Linked DNA regions of Rheinheimera salexigens. The protein of the gene in region 2 binds, or shares a complex with, the protein of the main gene of each other region. Links are inferred from orthologs where the notes say so. Each region holds a gene or a part of one and is shown on either strand. Other genes may lie near its edges.

Region 1 (8,423 bases), 960 kb from region 2 along the record:
GGAGATAGAAATGGGACAGAAAGTACATCCTAATGGTATTCGCCTAGGTATCACTAAACCATGGAGTTCTACCTGGTTCGCGAATACGAAAGATTTTCCGGATTTCTTGAACGGTGACTTTAAAGTTCGTCAGTATCTGACTAAAGAACTTAAAGCTGCGTCAGTAAGCCGGATCGATATTGAGCGCCCAGCTAAGAGCATTCGTGTGACTATTCACACGGCTCGTCCAGGCGTGATTATCGGTAAAAAAGGTGAAGATGTTGAGAAAATCCGTAAGCAAGTAGCGGCAATTGCCGGTGTACCTGCACAGATCAACATCTCTGAAATACGTAAACCTGAGCTTGATGCCAAGTTAGTTGCAGATTCAATCTGTAGCCAATTAGAGCGTCGCGTAATGTTTCGTCGTGCTATGAAGCGCGCCGTGCAAAACGCCATGCGTATTGGTGCTAAGGGTATTAAAGTAGAAGTTAGCGGCCGTTTAGGTGGCGCAGAAATCGCACGTACTGAATGGTACCGCGAAGGCCGAGTGCCACTGCACACTTTACGTGCTGACATCGACTACAATACATCTGAAGCATTAACTACTTACGGTATCATTGGTGTTAAAGTTTGGATATTTAAAGGTGAGATCTTAGGAGCTCTACCATTGAATGCCAACGCTAACAACACCAACAATAACAACCAACCTAAAGCGCCGAGAAAACCGGCACGTAAGGCTAAGTAGGGGTATTGAGCGATGTTGCAACCAAAACGTACAAAATTTCGTAAAGTGCACAAAGGTCGTAACCGTGGCTTGTCCTTGGTTGGCGATAAAGTATCTTTCGGTACTTATGCACTGAAATCTGTAGAACGTGGACAAATGACTTCACGTCAAATTGAATCTGCACGACGTGCTATGACACGTGCTGTGAAGCGTGTTGGTAAAATCTGGATCCGAGTATTCCCAGACAAGCCAATCACTTCTAAGCCGTTAGAAGTACGTATGGGTAGTGGTAAAGGTGCTGTTGATCACTGGGTATGTCAGATTAAACCTGGCAAAGTCCTGTATGAAATGGACGGTGTGTCTGAAGAGTTAGCACGTCATGCATTTACATTAGCAGCGGCGAAGCTACCATTTAAGACAACCTTTGTAACGCGGACGGTAATGTGATGAAAGCCAGCGAATTAAAAAATAAAAGTGTTGAAGAGTTAAACGCTGAACTATTAGGTTTATTACGTGAGCAGTTCAACCTGCGCATGCAATTAGCTACTGGTCAGCAAGCTCAAACGCATTTAATTAGGCAGGTACGTCGTAGTATCGCGCGCGTTAAGACTATCTTAACCCAGAAGGCAGGTGCGTAATGACAGAAAAAAATATTCGTATACTGCAAGGTAAAGTAATCAGCGACAAAATGGACAAGTCTATTGTTGTTGCGATTGAACGTTCAGTGAAGCACCCAATTTATGGTAAATTCATGAAACGTACTACCAAGCTGCACGTACATGACGAAACTAATCTATGTAAAGAAGGGGACCAAGTCACAATCCGTGAATGCCGTCCGCTTTCTAAGACTAAGTCTTGGACATTGGTTGAAGTAGTCGTATCAGCATCTTAAGTAATTAAGATACTAAAAACGGCTCCACGCGGAGCCGTTTTTTATTTTACGCTACCTTTTTGCTAAGAGTGCTGTTATAATCACGCGCCCTCTTTGTAAGGAGGGTGGTTTTTAACAAAAAGCGTAGCTCGAAAGAGTTATTTAGTATAATAGCGGAGCACTAAGATGATCCAGATGCAATCTATGCTGGAAGTCGCAGACAACAGCGGCGCGCGCAGCGTAATGTGTATTAAGGTCTTAGGTGGTTCACATCGCCGTTATGCTGCAATTGGTGACGTCATCAAAATTACTGTAAAGGAAGCAATTCCGCGCGGTAAGGTTAAAAAAGGTGATGTACTGAATGCAGTGGTGGTGCGTACACGCAAAGGCGTACGCCGTCAAGACGGTTCTTTAATCCGTTTTGATCGCAATGCAGCAGTGTTGTTAAACAGCAAGCTGGAACCGATCGGCACACGTATTTTCGGGCCAGTAACTCGCGAACTTCGTGGCGACAAGTTTATGAAGATCGTGTCTTTGGCACCAGAAGTACTGTAAGGAGTCACCATGGCTAGTAAAATCCGTCGTGATGATGAGGTTGTTGTTCTTACTGGTAAGGACAAGGGTAAGCGCGGTAAGGTTACTAAAGTATTAGTAGCTGAAGGTCGTGTTTATGTTTCCGGCGTTAACTTGGTTAAAAAACATCAGAAGCCTGTACCGGCTCTGAATCAACCAGGTGGTATCGTTGAGAAAGAAGCCTCGATTCATGTTTCAAACGTAGCGATCTTTAACTCTAAAACGAGTAAATCTGATCGTGTAGGTTTCCGCCTTGAAGACGGCAAAAAAGTCCGTTTCTTTAAGTCGAATAACGAAGTAATTTAATTGCTATTGGAGTAATACGATGGCGAAACTGCATGAAATTTATAAAGACACCGTAGTCCCAGAACTGTTTAAACAGTTTGGCTACACGAGCGTCATGCAAGTCCCTCGGATTGTAAAAATCACACTCAACATGGGTGTGGGTGAAGCAGTTGCTGATAAAAAAATCCTTGAACACGCGGTAGCTGATTTAACAGCTATCTCTGGCCAAAAGCCATTAGTGACCAAGGCACGTAAATCAGTAGCTGGTTTTAAAATCCGTGAAGGCTACCCTATTGGCGCAAAAGTGACCCTGCGTGGCGATCGTATGTGGGAATTCTTAGAGCGTTTAGTCTCTATTGCAATTCCACGTATTCGCGACTTCCGTGGTGTAAATCCAAAGTCATTTGATGGCCGTGGTAACTACAGTATGGGTGTGCGTGAGCAAATCATTTTCCCAGAAGTCGACTATGACAAAGTAGATGCAGTACGTGGTTTAGATATCACTATTACAACTACAGCGCGTAACGATGACGAAGGACATGCTTTACTTGCTGCATTTAACTTCCCATTCAAGAAATAAGGTGTAGGGTCATGGCAAAACAATCAATGAAAGCACGTGAAGCAAAGCGTGCACAACTGGTAGCCAAGTTCGCTGCAAAGCGTTTTGAACTTAAAGATGCAATTGCTAATCCAGCGACTTCTGATGAAGACCGTTGGTCAGCTGTTCTTAAGTTACAAACGCTGCCGCGTGATTCAAGCCCTGCACGTCAACGTAATCGTTGTCGTGTTACAGGTCGTCCACACGGGTATCTTCGTAAATTCGGCATGAGCCGGATCAAGATCCGTGAAGCGGCGATGCGCGGTGAAATTCCTGGCCTTCGTAAGGCTAGCTGGTAAGAATCACGGGAGTAACGAGCTATGAGTATGCAAGATCCAGTAGCAGATATGTTTACTCGCATCCGCAACGGCCAATCAGCCAATAAAGTTGCGGTTAAGATGCCATCTTCTAAGTTGAAGGTGTCTATTGCGAAAGTATTAAAAGACGAAGGTTACATCGCCGATTTCGCTGTATCTGGTGAAGTTAAACCAGAATTGGAAGTGACGTTAAAGTATTTCCAAGGCAAATCTGTAATTGAAACTATCGATCGTGTTAGTCGTCCAAGCCTACGTATCTATAAGAGACGTGGCGAATTACCAAAAGTAATGGGCGGTTTAGGGGTAGCCATTGTGTCTACTTCTAAAGGACTAATGACTGACCGTGCCGCGCGCAAGGTTGGAATCGGTGGCGAAATTATCGGCTACGTAGCGTAACGGAGGTATAATCTATGTCTCGTATTGCTAAGGCCCCAGTCACTATTCCAACCGGCGTAACATTTACGCAAAACGGTCAGGTAGTGTCTGTTAAGGGCAAAAACGGCGAGTTAACATTAACTGTTAACCCTGCGGTTGAAATTGTCGTAGAAGATAGTGTGTTACGCACTATGCCTCGCGAAGGTTTCGTAGACGCTAATGCGCAAGCGGGTACTGCCCGTTCATTAATCAACAACCTGATTACAGGCGTTAATGAAGGTTTCTCTCAGAAACTTGAGTTAGTCGGTGTTGGTTACCGTGCAAAAGCAGAAGGCAAAGTATTAAATCTGAGCCTTGGTTTTTCTCACCCAGTTGTGTTCGCGATCCCTGAGGGTATCACTATCGACACACCTAGCCAGACAGAAGTCATGGTTAAGGGTGCAGACAAGCAGTTAGTAGGTCAGGTTGCCGCTAACATCCGGGCATACCGCAAACCAGAGCCATATAAAGGCAAAGGTGTGCGCTATGCAAATGAAAACGTGCGTCGTAAAGAAGCGAAGAAAAAGTAAGGTAGGACGATGGATAAGAAACTTGCTCGTCTGCGTCGTGCCAAACGCACTCGCAGAAATATTATCGAACAAGGTGCGAATCGCTTGGTTGTACACCGTACACCACGTCACATCTATGCTCAGCTTATCGCACCAAATGCTGAAGTGATTGCCTCTGCTTCTACTGTTGAAGCGTCAATCCAAGAGTCAATTAAGTACTCTGGTAACGTAGATGCTGCAAAAGCTGTAGGTAAAGCGGTTGCTGAACGTGCGGTGGCGAAAGGCGTAACTGCTTGTGCTTTTGACCGCAGTGGTTTTCAGTATCATGGTCGTGTACAAGCTTTAGCTGACGCGGCGCGTGAAGCCGGTCTTCAGTTCTAGGAGTAGCTAATGGCTAACGAAGAAGCTAAACAACAATCTGATTTACAAGAAAAGCTTGTTGCAGTAAACCGCGTGTCTAAAGTAGTAAAAGGTGGACGTATATTCTCGTTTACTGCTTTAACAGTGGTTGGTGACGGTAATGGTCGCGTTGGTTTTGGTTATGGTAAAGCACGTGAAGTTCCAGCTGCTATTCAAAAAGCAATGGAAAAAGCACGTCGCAACATGACCCAAGTTGAGTTAAATGGTAGCACTTTGCACCACCCAGTTAAGGGTGTGCATTCAGGCTCGAATGTATACATGCAGCCTGCTGCTGAAGGTACAGGCTTAATCGCCGGTGGTGCAATGCGCGCCGTACTAGAAGTTGCTGGTGTACATCACATTCTTTCTAAGTGTTACGGCTCAACTAACCCAATCAACGTAGTTCGCGCTACTATCAATGCGTTGGCGTCTGTTAAGTCGCCTTCACAAATAGCAGCTAAACGCGGTCTACGCGTTGATGATATTCTGGGGTAATCTGCCATGGCTAAGAAAACAATTAAAGTAACCCAACTGAAGTCTAGCATCGGTCGTTTACCGAAGCACAAGGCTTCAATCAAAGGGTTAGGATTACGCCGCATCGGTCATACTGTTGAAGTTGAAGATACCCCTTCAATTCGCGGTATGGTAAATGCTGTGTTTTACATGGTTAAAGTGGAGGAGTAACAGATGCTTTTAAATACTATTGCTCCAGCACCTGGATCAAAAAAAGATAAACGCCGTGTAGGCCGTGGTATCGGTTCTGGCTTAGGCAAAACAGCTGGTCGTGGTCACAAAGGTTTGAAATCACGTTCAGGTGGTAAAGTGCGTCCAGGTTTCGAAGGCGGTCAAATGCCATTGAAACAACGCTTACCTAAGTTCGGTTTCACTTCTCAGAAATCATTGGTTTCTGCAGAAGTTCGTTTGCACGAACTTGCATATGTGAAAGGTGATGTTGCTGACTTAGCTAGTCTAATGGAAGCTAACATTATTTCTCGCAATGTTAAGTTTGCTAAAGTAGTCCTGTCTGGTGAGATTTCTCGTCCAGTAACCGTTAAAGGTTTAGGCGCTACTAAAGGCGCGCGTGCAGCGATCGAAGCCGCTGGCGGTAAAGTCGAAGAATAATAAGGATAGTACGCGATGGCAAAACCAGGTTCGGACTCAAAAAGTGCAAAAGGCAGCTTTAGTGAATTAAAAGCTCGTCTGTTATTTGTACTTATAGCCATAGTCGTATTTCGACTAGGCTCCTTTGTGCCAATTCCTGGAATTGACGCCGCCGTGCTGGCCCAGTTATTCGAGCAGCAAAAAGGTACCATCGTTGAAATGTTTAACATGTTCAGCGGTGGTGCACTTGAACGTGCGTCGGTGTTTGCGTTGGGTATTATGCCCTACATCTCAGCTTCAATTATTGTGCAACTGTTATCTGTGGTTCATCCCGCGTTAGCAGAGCTGAAAAAAGAAGGTGAGGCTGGAAAGCGCAAAATTAACCAGATGACACGTTACGGTACGTTAGGACTTGCTACCTTACAGGCTGTTGGTATTGCTACTGGCTTACCAAACATGATGCCAGGGTTAGTTATTAGCCCAGGTTTTGCATTTTACTTCACCGCGGTAATTAGTTTAGTTACCGGTACCATGTTCTTAATGTGGTTAGGTGAGCAAATTACAGAGCGCGGCATTGGTAATGGTATCTCGTTGCTAATATTTACCGGTATTGTTGCGGGCTTCCCGTCGGCCATTGGCCAGACGATAGAGCAGGCACGTCAAGGCGATTTGCACTTCTTATTGTTGGTAGCAATCGGTGTGATTGTAATTGCGATAACTTGGTTTGTGGTGTTCTTTGAACGCGGCCAGCGTCGTATTGTGGTTAATTATGCTAAGCGTCAGCAAGGCCGTCAGGTATTTGCAGCGCAAAGTAGCCATTTACCGTTAAAGGTCAATATGGCTGGTGTAATACCACCGATCTTTGCATCCAGCATTATTCTGTTCCCAGGCACAATTGCCAGCTGGTTTGGTTCAGGTGAAGGCATGCTGGCTAATTTCTTACAGGAATTAGCACTAACATTATCTCCGGGACAACCGTTGTATATGATGTTATACTCAGCAGCTATTATTTTCTTTTGTTTCTTCTATACTGCGTTGGTATTTAATCCGCGTGATACTGCAGATAACTTAAAAAAATCTGGCGCTTTCATTCCAGGTATTCGTCCGGGTGAACAGACATCAAAATATATTGATAAAGTGATGACACGGTTAACCTTAGCGGGTGCCCTGTATATAACCTTTATCTGTTTAGTACCTGAGTTCATGATGGTAGCATGGGACGTTCAGTTCTACTTTGGCGGGACATCATTATTGATTATCGTTGTTGTTATTATGGATTTTATGGCACAGGTTCAGACCCATCTGATGTCTCATCAGTATGATTCTGTCCTTAAAAAGGCAAATCTTAAAGGCTATGGCCGTTAAGATACTTTCGGAGTTTAAGTTATGAAAGTAAGAGCTTCCGTTAAGAAGATCTGCCGTAACTGCAAAGTGATCAAACGCAATAGCGTAGTTCGCGTAATTTGCAGTGAGCCGAAGCACAAACAGCGCCAAGGCTAATAGCAGAAAATAATAAAACGGGCTGAACTGAAAAGTTTAGCCCGGTTATTGTTTGCAATATAAGCGCAATTTGAGTATCCTTACGGGCTTTTCAAATTGGCACCTTTTAATTTCATTATAGGAGAACGTTAGTGGCCCGTATCGCTGGCATTAACATCCCCGATAATAAGCATGCTGTCATCTCTTTGACATATGTTTATGGTATCGGCAAGACTCGCTCAAAAGCTATTTTAGCTGCAGTGGGTATCGAAGAAAGTATGAAAATTGCGGCGTTAACAGACGCACAGTTAGATACGCTTCGTGACGAAGTTGCTAAGTACACCGTCGAAGGTGACTTGCGCCGTGAAACTACGTTAAATATTAAACGCTTGATGGACTTAGGTTGTTACCGTGGCTTACGTCACCGTCGCAGTTTACCAGTTCGTGGTCAGCGCACTAAAACGAATGCGCGTACCCGGAAAGGTCCACGTAAAGCGATTAGGAAATAGGACGGAGTATAACACATGGCTAAAGCACCAGTTCGTACCCGTAAAAAGGTAAAAAAACAAATTTCTGACGGTATGGCTCATATCCATGCTTCTTTTAACAACACCATCGTGACGATTACTGATCGTCAAGGTAATGCATTATGCTGGGCAACAGCTGGTGGTTCAGGTTTCCGTGGTTCACGTAAATCTACTCCATTCGCCGCTCAGGTTGCTGCAGAACGCGCAGGTACTGCCGCGTTAGAATATGGTGTAAAGAACCTTGAAGTGTTTGTGAATGGTCCAGGTCCAGGCCGCGAATCAGCGATTCGTGCGCTAAATGGCGCTGGTTACAAAATCACAAATATCACCGACGTGACGCCTATCCCTCATAACGGATGTCGTCCACCTAAAAAACGTCGCGTGTAATTACAGCGCTTCACGGATTATTGGAGAAAGAAGATGGCAAGATATTTGGGTCCGAAGCTCAAACTTAGTCGTCGCGAAGGTACAGACCTGTTCCTGAAAAGCGGCGTAAGAGCAATTGATTCCAAGTGTAATTTAACCACAGCACCTGGCCAACATGGCGCTCGTCGCGCTCGTTTGTCAGACTATGGTTTACAATTACGCGAGAAACAAAAAGTACGTCGTATGTACGGCGTATTAGAGAAGCAGTTCCGTAATTACTA
Region 2 (8,730 bases):
TAGTGGATGTTGGCGGCGGTACAATCGACATTGCTATCTTCACTAATGGCGCTTTACGCCATACCGCAGTGATCCCGGTAGCGGGTAACCAAGTCACTAGCGATATCGCTAAAATATTCCGCACACCAATTAGTCATGCAGAAGATATTAAAGTCCAGTATGCTTGCGCGCTGCGTAGCATGGTAGGTAAAGAAGAAAGCATAGAAGTTCCTAGTGTTGGTGGTCGTCCAGCACGTTCTATGTCACGTCATACCTTGGCTGAAGTAGTTGAGCCACGTTATCAAGAATTATTTGAACTGGTACAAGAAGAAATTCGCAGCTCTGGCTTTGAAGAGCAAGTGGCTGCAGGAATTGTGCTAACCGGTGGCACCGCCAAAATGGAAGGTGCAGTAGAGTTTGCCGAAGATATATTTCAAATGCCGGTACGCGTAGGTCAGCCTATGCATATCAGCGGTTTAAAAGAGTATGTACAAGATCCGGCCTACGCCAGTGTAGTCGGGTTGTTGTTATACGGTAAAGATGCGCGCACAGAGCAGAAAAAATCTGCCGATGTTCGCAGTTCAGTGAGCAGTTTCGTTAAACGGATCAGCAGCTGGTTTAAAGGCGAGTTTTAAGATACAAGCGTAAAAAACGGAGAGAGAGCTATGTTTGAATTAATGGAAAACCACAGCCAAGAAGCTGTAATTAAAGTAATAGGTGTTGGTGGCGGCGGCGGTAACGCAGTTGAGTATATGGTTGCCAGCAATATTGAAGGGGTAGAATTTATTGCGGCTAATACGGATGCGCAAGCATTACGTAATTCGTCAGCCAATATTACCTTACAACTAGGTGCCACGGTAACTAAAGGCTTAGGTGCCGGTGCTAACCCAGAAATTGGTCGTCGTTCAGCAGAAGAAGACCGCGAAAATATCAAAAAAACTATCCAAGGTGCCGATATGATCTTTATCGCCGCTGGTATGGGTGGTGGTACAGGTACCGGTGCAGCGCCAGTGGTTGCTGAAATTGCCCGTGAGTTAGGCATTTTAACCGTTGCTGTTGTGACTAAGCCGTTTCCTTTTGAAGGTAAAAAGCGTACAGCTTATGCCGATGAAGGTATTTTAGAGCTAAGCAAGCATGTTGACTCGTTAATCACTATTCCTAACGACAAGCTATTAAAAGTATTAGGTAAAGGCACTAGTTTACTAGATGCATTTAAAGCCGCTAACAACGTATTGTTGGGTGCTGTGCAAGGTATTGCTGAATTAATTACCCGTCCGGGTTTAATTAACGTCGACTTTGCCGATGTGCGTACGGTAATGGCTGAAATGGGTACTGCTATGATGGGTAGTGGCCGTGCGTCAGGTCCAGATCGTGCAGAAGAAGCAGCAGAACAAGCAATTTCAAGCCCGTTATTAGAAGATATCGACTTATCAGGTGCTAAGGGTATTTTAGTCAACATTACAGCTGGCTTAGATATTAGTATCGAAGAGTTTGAAATCGTTGGTAATGCGGTTAAAGCCTTTGCTTCTGAAAACGCTACTGTCGTTGTAGGTGCGGTAATTGATATCGAGATGCAAGACGAATTACGTGTCACAGTTGTCGCAACAGGTATTGGTGCAGAGCGTCGTCCTGATATCAGCTTAGTGCAAAGCAACCGTCAGCAAGAAACTACACGTCCGGTGTACGGTACTGCAGGTGGCAATGCGCTGCAATCAGAAACACAAACAGTACGTGTTGAGCAGCCACAAGCGCAAACACATGCAAATACTCATGCTCATAGCCATGCTAATAGTCAGCAGCAACCTGCTACTAAAGCACAAGCAGAAAGCAAAGCGAATATTGATATTTTTGATATTCCAGCATTTTTGCGCAAGCAAGCAGACTAAGTATTAGTGCTGAGTAATGAGTGTTGAGTTTTGAGTTTTGAGTGCTGAGTTTTGAGTGCTGAGTTTAAGTGCACAGCGTTAATTGCTGAGTGCTTGGCTGGGTTAAAATTGTAGCTTAATTGCTGCATAGGCTGTTATTGCTATAAAACTGTTGCCGTTTAATGCTGCACAGCTATTAAGCAGTTGTTCAGTCAGCGTTTGATAGGGTAGCCTATTTGTGCTATGCTTCGCCGCCGTTTTGGTTAAGGGTGCTTTAAATTTTAAGCAGGACTAAATTATGACAAAACAACGTACCATCAATAAAAGTGTCAGCTCCATTGGAGTCGGATTACACAAAGGCGAAAAGGTTACGCTTACTCTCCGACCTGCGCCCGATAACACAGGCATTGTGTTTCGTCGTGTCGATCTGGATCCGATAGTTGACTTTAAAGTGTCGCCAGAACTGGTAGGCGATACCGTGATGTGTACCTGTTTGATCAACCAAGACGGTGTGCGTTTATCAACTACTGAGCATTTAATGGCGGCAGTGGCAGGTTTAGGTATAGATAACTTAGTAATTGAAGTCGATTCGGAAGAAATTCCTATTATGGACGGCAGTGCTAATCCATTTGTTTATCTATTACTTGAAGCCGGTGTATCTGAGCAGCGTTTAGCCAAAAAATTTATTCGGATTAAAAAAACAGTACGAGTAGAAGACGGTGAAAAATGGGCTGAGTTTAAGCCTTATAATGGTTTTAAAATTGACTTCGCCATCGATTTTGACCATCCGGTTATTTCTGAAACCGTACAGCATATGCAATTAGATTTCTCTGCAGCAGGTTTTATTAAAGATATAAGCCGGGCGCGTACTTTTGGTTTTTTACATGAAGTCGAATACCTTCGTGCTAATAACTTAGCCCTAGGTGGCAGTTTTGATAACGCGGTAGTGTTAGATGAATACCGGGTGTTAAATCAAGACGGCTTACGCTATGACGACGAATTTATTAAACATAAAATTCTCGACGCCGTAGGCGACTTATATATGGCAGGCCACAGTATTTTAGGTGAGTTTAGAAGCTTTAAAACCGGCCATGCTTTAAATAACCAATTGTTATGTGAAGTGCTGGCGCACCAAGAAAACTGGGAATTTGTGACCTTCGAGCACAAAGAAGAAATGCCTATTTCATATTTAGCGCCGCAGCTAGCATAAGCTAAGCTACCAGCTATCCATAAAAAGTCAGTTATTGCCTAAGCATTAGCTGACTTTTTTGTTTATACCGCACTCGATTCTTAGTCGTTAGTCACCTGCTGTTGAGTCACTTGTAACTCGTCACTTGTCACCGCAGTTTAATCATTTAGCTCTATTCTTGGCTAAATTCAATAACGCTTGCTTTAGTTTACCGTCAGCACCTGCTGCTACCGACAATAAGGCATCAGCCGCTTGCGCCGATAAATTATGTTGCATCGCAACAGGTTGGGCAATTTCTACCTTAAATTGGCGGGTTTGGCCGGTGGGTGAAGCTTCAATTTCAATGCCGGCTAAATCAGGCAAGATTTTTTTGCGAAAATTGTCTAGAATAGCATCGCGCTGCATTTTTAGCCGAGTTAGCCAAGAGGGCGAGCTGCATAAGATAATAGCTCTGCCATCGCGAATGCTGGTTACTCGGCAAAAGCTAAGTTGCTCTAGTTGTAATACCTGCGCTAATACCGTATTCAGCTGTTGCATTAGCTTAACTTGCTGCTGTTGGTTTGCTAGCGAGCTATGGGCTAATACCTTATTGATATCCTTTGGTTTTTCAGTATAACGTGCCATGAATTTAACGCGCTCAACATAATTTAATAGCCTAAGTAGTGTAACAGCTTCTGTATTTTTTGGCAGAATCTAAATTGGCTATTGAAAGCTTTAGCATTTGTCACCATATCTAGCGTATTATGGTGAGAATTTCACATAAATTACTTTCACCTTTAAATACTGGTTTGCATGAACTAGCCAGGGCTGCACTGCAGTTTTAACTTAATATGGTAACTGGATAATGTTTGGAAAACTTTTCACCAAATTAGTTGGTAGCCGCAACGACCGCTTCTTAAAAAAACTACAAAAACAAGTACAGCAAATCAATGCGCTAGAGCCGGAGTATCAAGCCTTAACCGATGACCAGCTGCAGCATAAAACTGTCGAATTTAAACAAAAAATAAAAGACGGTGCTACGCTAGACGACCTCTTAATTGAAGCTTTTGCTACCGTGCGCGAAGCCAGTACTCGGGTATTTGGTATGCGTCACTTCGACGTTCAATTACTTGGCGGTATGGTACTGCATCAGGGTAAAATTTCTGAAATGCGCACCGGTGAGGGTAAAACCTTAACCGCTACGCTACCTGCGTATCTTAATGCGTTAGGCGGCGGTAGTGTGCACGTTATTACAGTTAACGATTACTTAGCCCGTCGTGATGCTGCAACAAACGAGCCGCTGTTTACCTTTTTAGGTATGAGCGTTGGTGTCAACGTACCGGGTATGGCGCACGTTGATAAGCAAAAAGCTTATGCAGCCGATATTACCTACGGTACTAATAACGAATTTGGTTTCGATTACCTGCGTGACAATATGGCCTTCTCGCCAGACGACCGCGTTCAGCGCGATCAGGCTTTTGCTATTATCGATGAAGTTGACTCGATATTAATCGATGAAGCCCGTACACCATTAATTATCTCGGGCCCAGCGGAAGATAGCTCTGAGCTCTATCAAAAAATTGATTTGTTAGTGCCACAGCTCATTAAGCAAGAGCAAGAAGACGAAGAGGGTAAGCACGGCGATGGCCATTTCACTTTAGATGAAAAAGCGCGTCAGGTTTACTTAACCGAAGAAGGCCAAATTAAAGTTGAAGATATGCTGCGCGAAGCGGGCATGATCGGCGAGCAGGACACTTTATTCTCAGCGGCTAATATTACCTTATTACATCACGTGTATGCGGCATTACGTGCTCATCAACTATTTAAACGCGATGTCGATTACGTGGTTAAAGACGGCGAAATTGTTATTGTTGACGAACACACCGGCCGTACTATGGAAGGGCGTCGTTGGTCAGAAGGCTTACACCAAGCGGTTGAAGCCAAAGAAGGCGTTAATATTCAAAACGAAAACCAAACCCTTGCTTCTATAACCTTTCAAAACTATTTCCGCTTGTATGAAAAGCTATCCGGTATGACAGGTACAGCTGACACCGAAGCATTTGAATTTCAACAAATATATGGTCTAGAAACTATCGTGGTGCCAACAAACCGGCCTATGGTACGAAACGATATGGCCGATTTAGTCTATTTAACGGCTGAAGATAAATACCAAGCCATTATTGCCGATATTATTAAAAAGCAACAAGCTAAACGTCCGGTATTAGTGGGTACAGCTTCAATTGAAAGCTCAGAATATCTATCTGAGTTACTCAATAAAGCTAAAATCACTCACAAAGTATTAAACGCAAAATTCCATGCTAACGAAGCTGAGATTATTGCCAATGCCGGTCGGCCAGGTAATGTCACAATCGCTACTAACATGGCAGGTCGTGGTACCGATATCGTCTTAGGCGGTAGTTTACAAGCTGAACTAGCCGGTTTAACCGACGCTAGCGAAGAGCAAATTGCCCAAGTAAAAGCTGACTGGAAAATACGCCACGATGCTGTTGTTGAGTCGGGTGGTTTACATATAATAGGTACTGAGCGTCATGAATCACGTCGTATTGATAATCAGTTGCGCGGTCGTTCTGGTCGTCAAGGTGATAACGGTTCAAGCCGGTTTTATTTATCGTTAGAAGACTCGTTAATGCGTATCTTTGCTTCAGATCGGATGTCAGCCATGATGCGCCGTCTGGGTATGGAAAAAGGCGAAGCTATTGAGCATCCATGGGTCAGTCGTGCCATTGAAAATGCCCAACGAAAAGTAGAAGCGCGTAACTTCGATATTCGTAAGCAATTATTAGAATTCGATGACGTGGCTAACGATCAACGTAAAGTTGTGTACGAGCAACGTAACGAGTTATTAGACGCTTCTGATATCAGCGAAACCATTACGGTTATTCGTGGTGATGTAGTTGAAGACTTAATTAGCCAATATATTCCGCCAGAGTCGTTAGACGAAATGTGGGATATTCCGGGCTTAGAGCAGCGTTTAAAAGCTGACTACGCGTTAGAATTACCTATCACACAATGGTTAGCCGACGATAAAAAGCTGTTTGAAGAAAAGCTACGCGAGCGCATTCAGCAAGAAGTAGAAAAATCGTATCAAGAAAAAGAACAAATGGTTGGCCCAGATGTATTGCGTCAGTTCGAAAAAGCCATAATGTTGCAAAGCTTAGATACCCACTGGAAAGAACATCTAGCAGCTATGGATCACTTGCGCCAAGGCATTAACTTACGTGGTTATGCGCAAAAGAATCCTAAGCAAGAATATAAGCGCGAAGCGTTTGAATTATTCTCAGATATGCTAGAAAACTTAAAAATAGACGTTATTGGCGTACTAGCACGAGTGCAAGTTAAAGCCGCAGAAGACGTTGAAGCGGTAGACGAGCAACGCCGCAAGGCTGACGCTGTTCCGCATAGCTATCAACATGACGAAGTTGAGCAGTTAGGCGCTGACGTACCTGAGACAGCACCTGTCGAAGTAGCGCAAGGACCAGTGATCCGTGATGGCGAAAAAATTGGCCGTAACGATGCTTGTCCATGTGGCTCAGGCAAAAAGTACAAGCAATGCCATGGCAAACTTGTCTAAGCCGATGTTTGACAATAAAACAATAACAACGGAGTCAGCTAACGCTGGCTCTGTTGCTTTAAAGCCAAAACAGTTACATGTCGCTGTAGGTGTCATAATTCGTGATAACCAAGTGCTACTAAGCTTGCGCAGTAAGCAGCAACATCAAGGTGGTAAGTGGGAGTTTCCTGGTGGCAAGGTAGAAGCCGGTGAAACCGTCTACAACGCGCTAGCACGCGAGTTAAAAGAAGAACTAGCCATAGAGGTGGTAAGCGCCGAACCCTTTATGCAGCAAGCGTTCAGCTACCCAGAGCGCAATGTATTACTCGATATCTACTTAGTGACTGAGTTTACTGGTCAAGCCCAAGGCCTAGAAGGCCAACCACTACAATGGGCCAGCTTCGCCCAGCTATCACAACTTAACTTCCCCGATGCCAATCAACCTATAGTCGAAAAGCTGCAACAGCAGTTTATGTAGTCTTTTATGGTTGTTTGTACTACAAGTCTGTTACTAGTTTAAGCAAAAATTAAGCATCGAAGCCGTAAGAATCTGTTTCTGCTGATTAATCAAATCAAGATTTAAAAAAGTCATTATCCTGAGCGATAAACTCTTGCTCTAATTCATCTAAATATTGCTCTGATAAGGCTGCATCTATTGGCGATTTATCGGGAATACGATGATTCTCTGCGGCCCAATCACCTAAATCAATTAATTTACAACGCTTACAACAAAATGGCCGAAACTCAGATTCAGCCGACCAAACCACAACAGTGTCACAAGTCGGACAATTAACTTTAGTAACCATAATCCCCTCAAAAATCCGGCATAAAAATCAACCGCGAGTATAGCAATTTTCAAGGGGTCAGAGTACTTGAAACTCAAAAAGCCTTTCAAGTACTCTGACCCCTTGAAAAACATTTATTATATATTATCTTTAAATTAACATTTTATTAATGATGGGGTAGGTAATGCCTAGGAGTCGGCGGATCTGTGTGGCGAATATTCCACAGCATGTAATACAACGAGGTAATAATAAACAAGATTGTTTTATAGGAGCTAAAGATTACCATCTGTATTTAATTAAATTGGCTGAATGCGCTGAGCAATATCAGGTTCAAATACATGCCTATGTGCTGATGACTAATCATGTTCATTTGTTATTAACACCACTAGTCGATGGTGCAACAAGTCTATTTATGCAAGCGCTTGGTCGTTGTTATGTGAGGTATTTTAATATAGAACATAAGCGCACGGGGACTTTATGGGAAGGGCGCTATAAAGCCTGTTTAGTGGAGTCCGATCGTTACTTTCTGGCGGTTAGTCGTTATATAGAACTTAACCCGGTACGTGCGGGTATGGTTGCAAATGCAGCAGATTATGCTTGGTCTAGTTTTATGCATAATGCACTAGGTACATTTAATCCGTTGTTAACTGCTCATCCTGTATATTTGGGCATTGCCGAAAACAAACCATTGCGATTAGCTTGGTATCAACAGCTATTTCAGCAGCAGACCACTAATGAGGAGTTGGCAGCTATTAGAGCCGCGACTAATCGTTGTTGGCTGCTTGGCTCTGAACAGTTTAGCCAGCAATTAAGCCAGAAAACCGGGCTGCAGATAAAGCGAGCAAGTCACGGTGGTGACAGACGATCTTTCAAGGGGTCAGAGTCGTTGAAAGACTAAAATCGTTTCAAGTACTCTGACCCCTTGAAATGTTGCCGGTTAATTAGGCAACTTTATCGCGCTTATCCTCCGTTGTTTCATCTGGCTTATGTTGTATTGCTTTACTATTGCTATTAATAGCGATAGTTTTTGGTTTCATTGCTTCAGGGATTTCCTTGACTAAACCAATAGTTAATAAGCCATGGTTTAAATCAGCTTCTGTCACTTCAACATAATCTGCTAAATTAAACTTGCGCTCGAAGGTGCGGTTTGCAATGCCGCGGTGAAGAAATTTACCGGTAGTTTTTTCTGCTTTATTTCCGCGCACAGTGAGCACATTTTTTTCAACCTGAATATCGATTTCTTGCTCTGAAAAGCCGGCCACAGCAAGGGTAATGGCATAGCGGTTCTCATTCAACATTTCGATATTATACGGGGGGTAGCCATTAATATTAGTTTCGGTTGTTAGCGCGCTATCAATTAAC

The links.
Region 1: the proteins of secA (region 2) and secY are in contact, whole or in part, in a crystal structure (PDB 3DIN), measured with the Thermotoga maritima proteins. The link is inferred for Rheinheimera salexigens from one-to-one orthologs. Residues at the interface, in WP_004082002.1 of Thermotoga maritima: Glu261, Ala262, Arg263, Lys300, Ala301, Arg302, Thr303, Ile304, Ile305, Leu323, Tyr324, Asp325, Pro326, Val329, Ser330, Tyr333, Ile336, Lys340, Phe345, Val349, Glu363, Phe364, Tyr374, Ser375, Gly376, Gly377, Glu393, Ile395, Thr482, Ser483; in WP_004081795.1 of Thermotoga maritima: Glu108, Gly109, Glu110, Glu111, Ala236, Glu237, Arg238, Arg239, Ile240, Thr241, Ile242, Gln243, Tyr244, Ala245, Arg246, Arg247, Val248, Thr249, Gly250, Arg251, Arg252, Val253, Tyr254, Gly256, Ala257, Ser258, Thr259, Tyr260, Leu261, Pro262.

The regions. Positions count from the first base shown.
Region 1 is NZ_MKEK01000001.1:3,395-11,817, reverse strand. The notes cover bases 5,023-7,970. They hold secY (preprotein translocase subunit SecY), read left to right. Parts: upstream 5,023-5,806; coding sequence 5,807-7,135; downstream 7,136-7,970. Other genes in these bases: rpsK (30S ribosomal protein S11), read left to right, coding at 7,774-7,970; rpsM (30S ribosomal protein S13), read left to right, coding at 7,402-7,758; rpmJ (50S ribosomal protein L36), read left to right, coding at 7,157-7,270; rplO (50S ribosomal protein L15), read left to right, coding at 5,357-5,791; rpmD (50S ribosomal protein L30), read left to right, coding at 5,171-5,353. Also shown: rplV (50S ribosomal protein L22), read left to right, coding at 1-1; rpsC (30S ribosomal protein S3), read left to right, coding at 11-724; rplP (50S ribosomal protein L16), read left to right, coding at 737-1,150; rpmC (50S ribosomal protein L29), read left to right, coding at 1,150-1,341; rpsQ (30S ribosomal protein S17), read left to right, coding at 1,341-1,595; rplN (50S ribosomal protein L14), read left to right, coding at 1,761-2,129; rplX (50S ribosomal protein L24), read left to right, coding at 2,139-2,453; rplE (50S ribosomal protein L5), read left to right, coding at 2,473-3,012; rpsN (30S ribosomal protein S14), read left to right, coding at 3,024-3,329; rpsH (30S ribosomal protein S8), read left to right, coding at 3,351-3,743; rplF (50S ribosomal protein L6), read left to right, coding at 3,758-4,291; rplR (50S ribosomal protein L18), read left to right, coding at 4,301-4,651; more of rpsE, read left to right, coding at 4,661-5,022; more of rpsK, read left to right, coding at 7,971-8,163; rpsD (30S ribosomal protein S4), read left to right, coding at 8,197-8,423. UniProt on the Escherichia coli protein: The central subunit of the protein translocation channel SecYEG. Consists of two halves formed by TMs 1-5 and 6-10.
Region 2 is NZ_MKEK01000001.1:956,440-965,169, forward strand. What follows is about bases 3,550-6,804. They hold secA (preprotein translocase subunit SecA), read left to right. Parts: upstream 3,550-3,877; coding sequence 3,878-6,604; downstream 6,605-6,804. Other genes in these bases: BI198_RS04475 (DciA family protein), read right to left, coding at 3,550-3,657; mutT (8-oxo-dGTP diphosphatase MutT), read left to right, coding at 6,588-6,804. Outside these bases: cell division protein FtsA, read left to right, coding at 1-614; cell division protein FtsZ, read left to right, coding at 645-1,865; lpxC (UDP-3-O-acyl-N-acetylglucosamine deacetylase), read left to right, coding at 2,143-3,054; more of BI198_RS04475, read right to left, coding at 3,196-3,549; more of mutT, read left to right, coding at 6,805-7,061; DNA gyrase inhibitor YacG, read right to left, coding at 7,156-7,389; BI198_RS04495 (transposase), read left to right, coding at 7,553-8,266; BI198_RS04500 (Hsp20 family protein), read right to left, coding at 8,310-8,730. UniProt on the Escherichia coli protein: Required for protein export, interacts with the SecYEG preprotein conducting channel.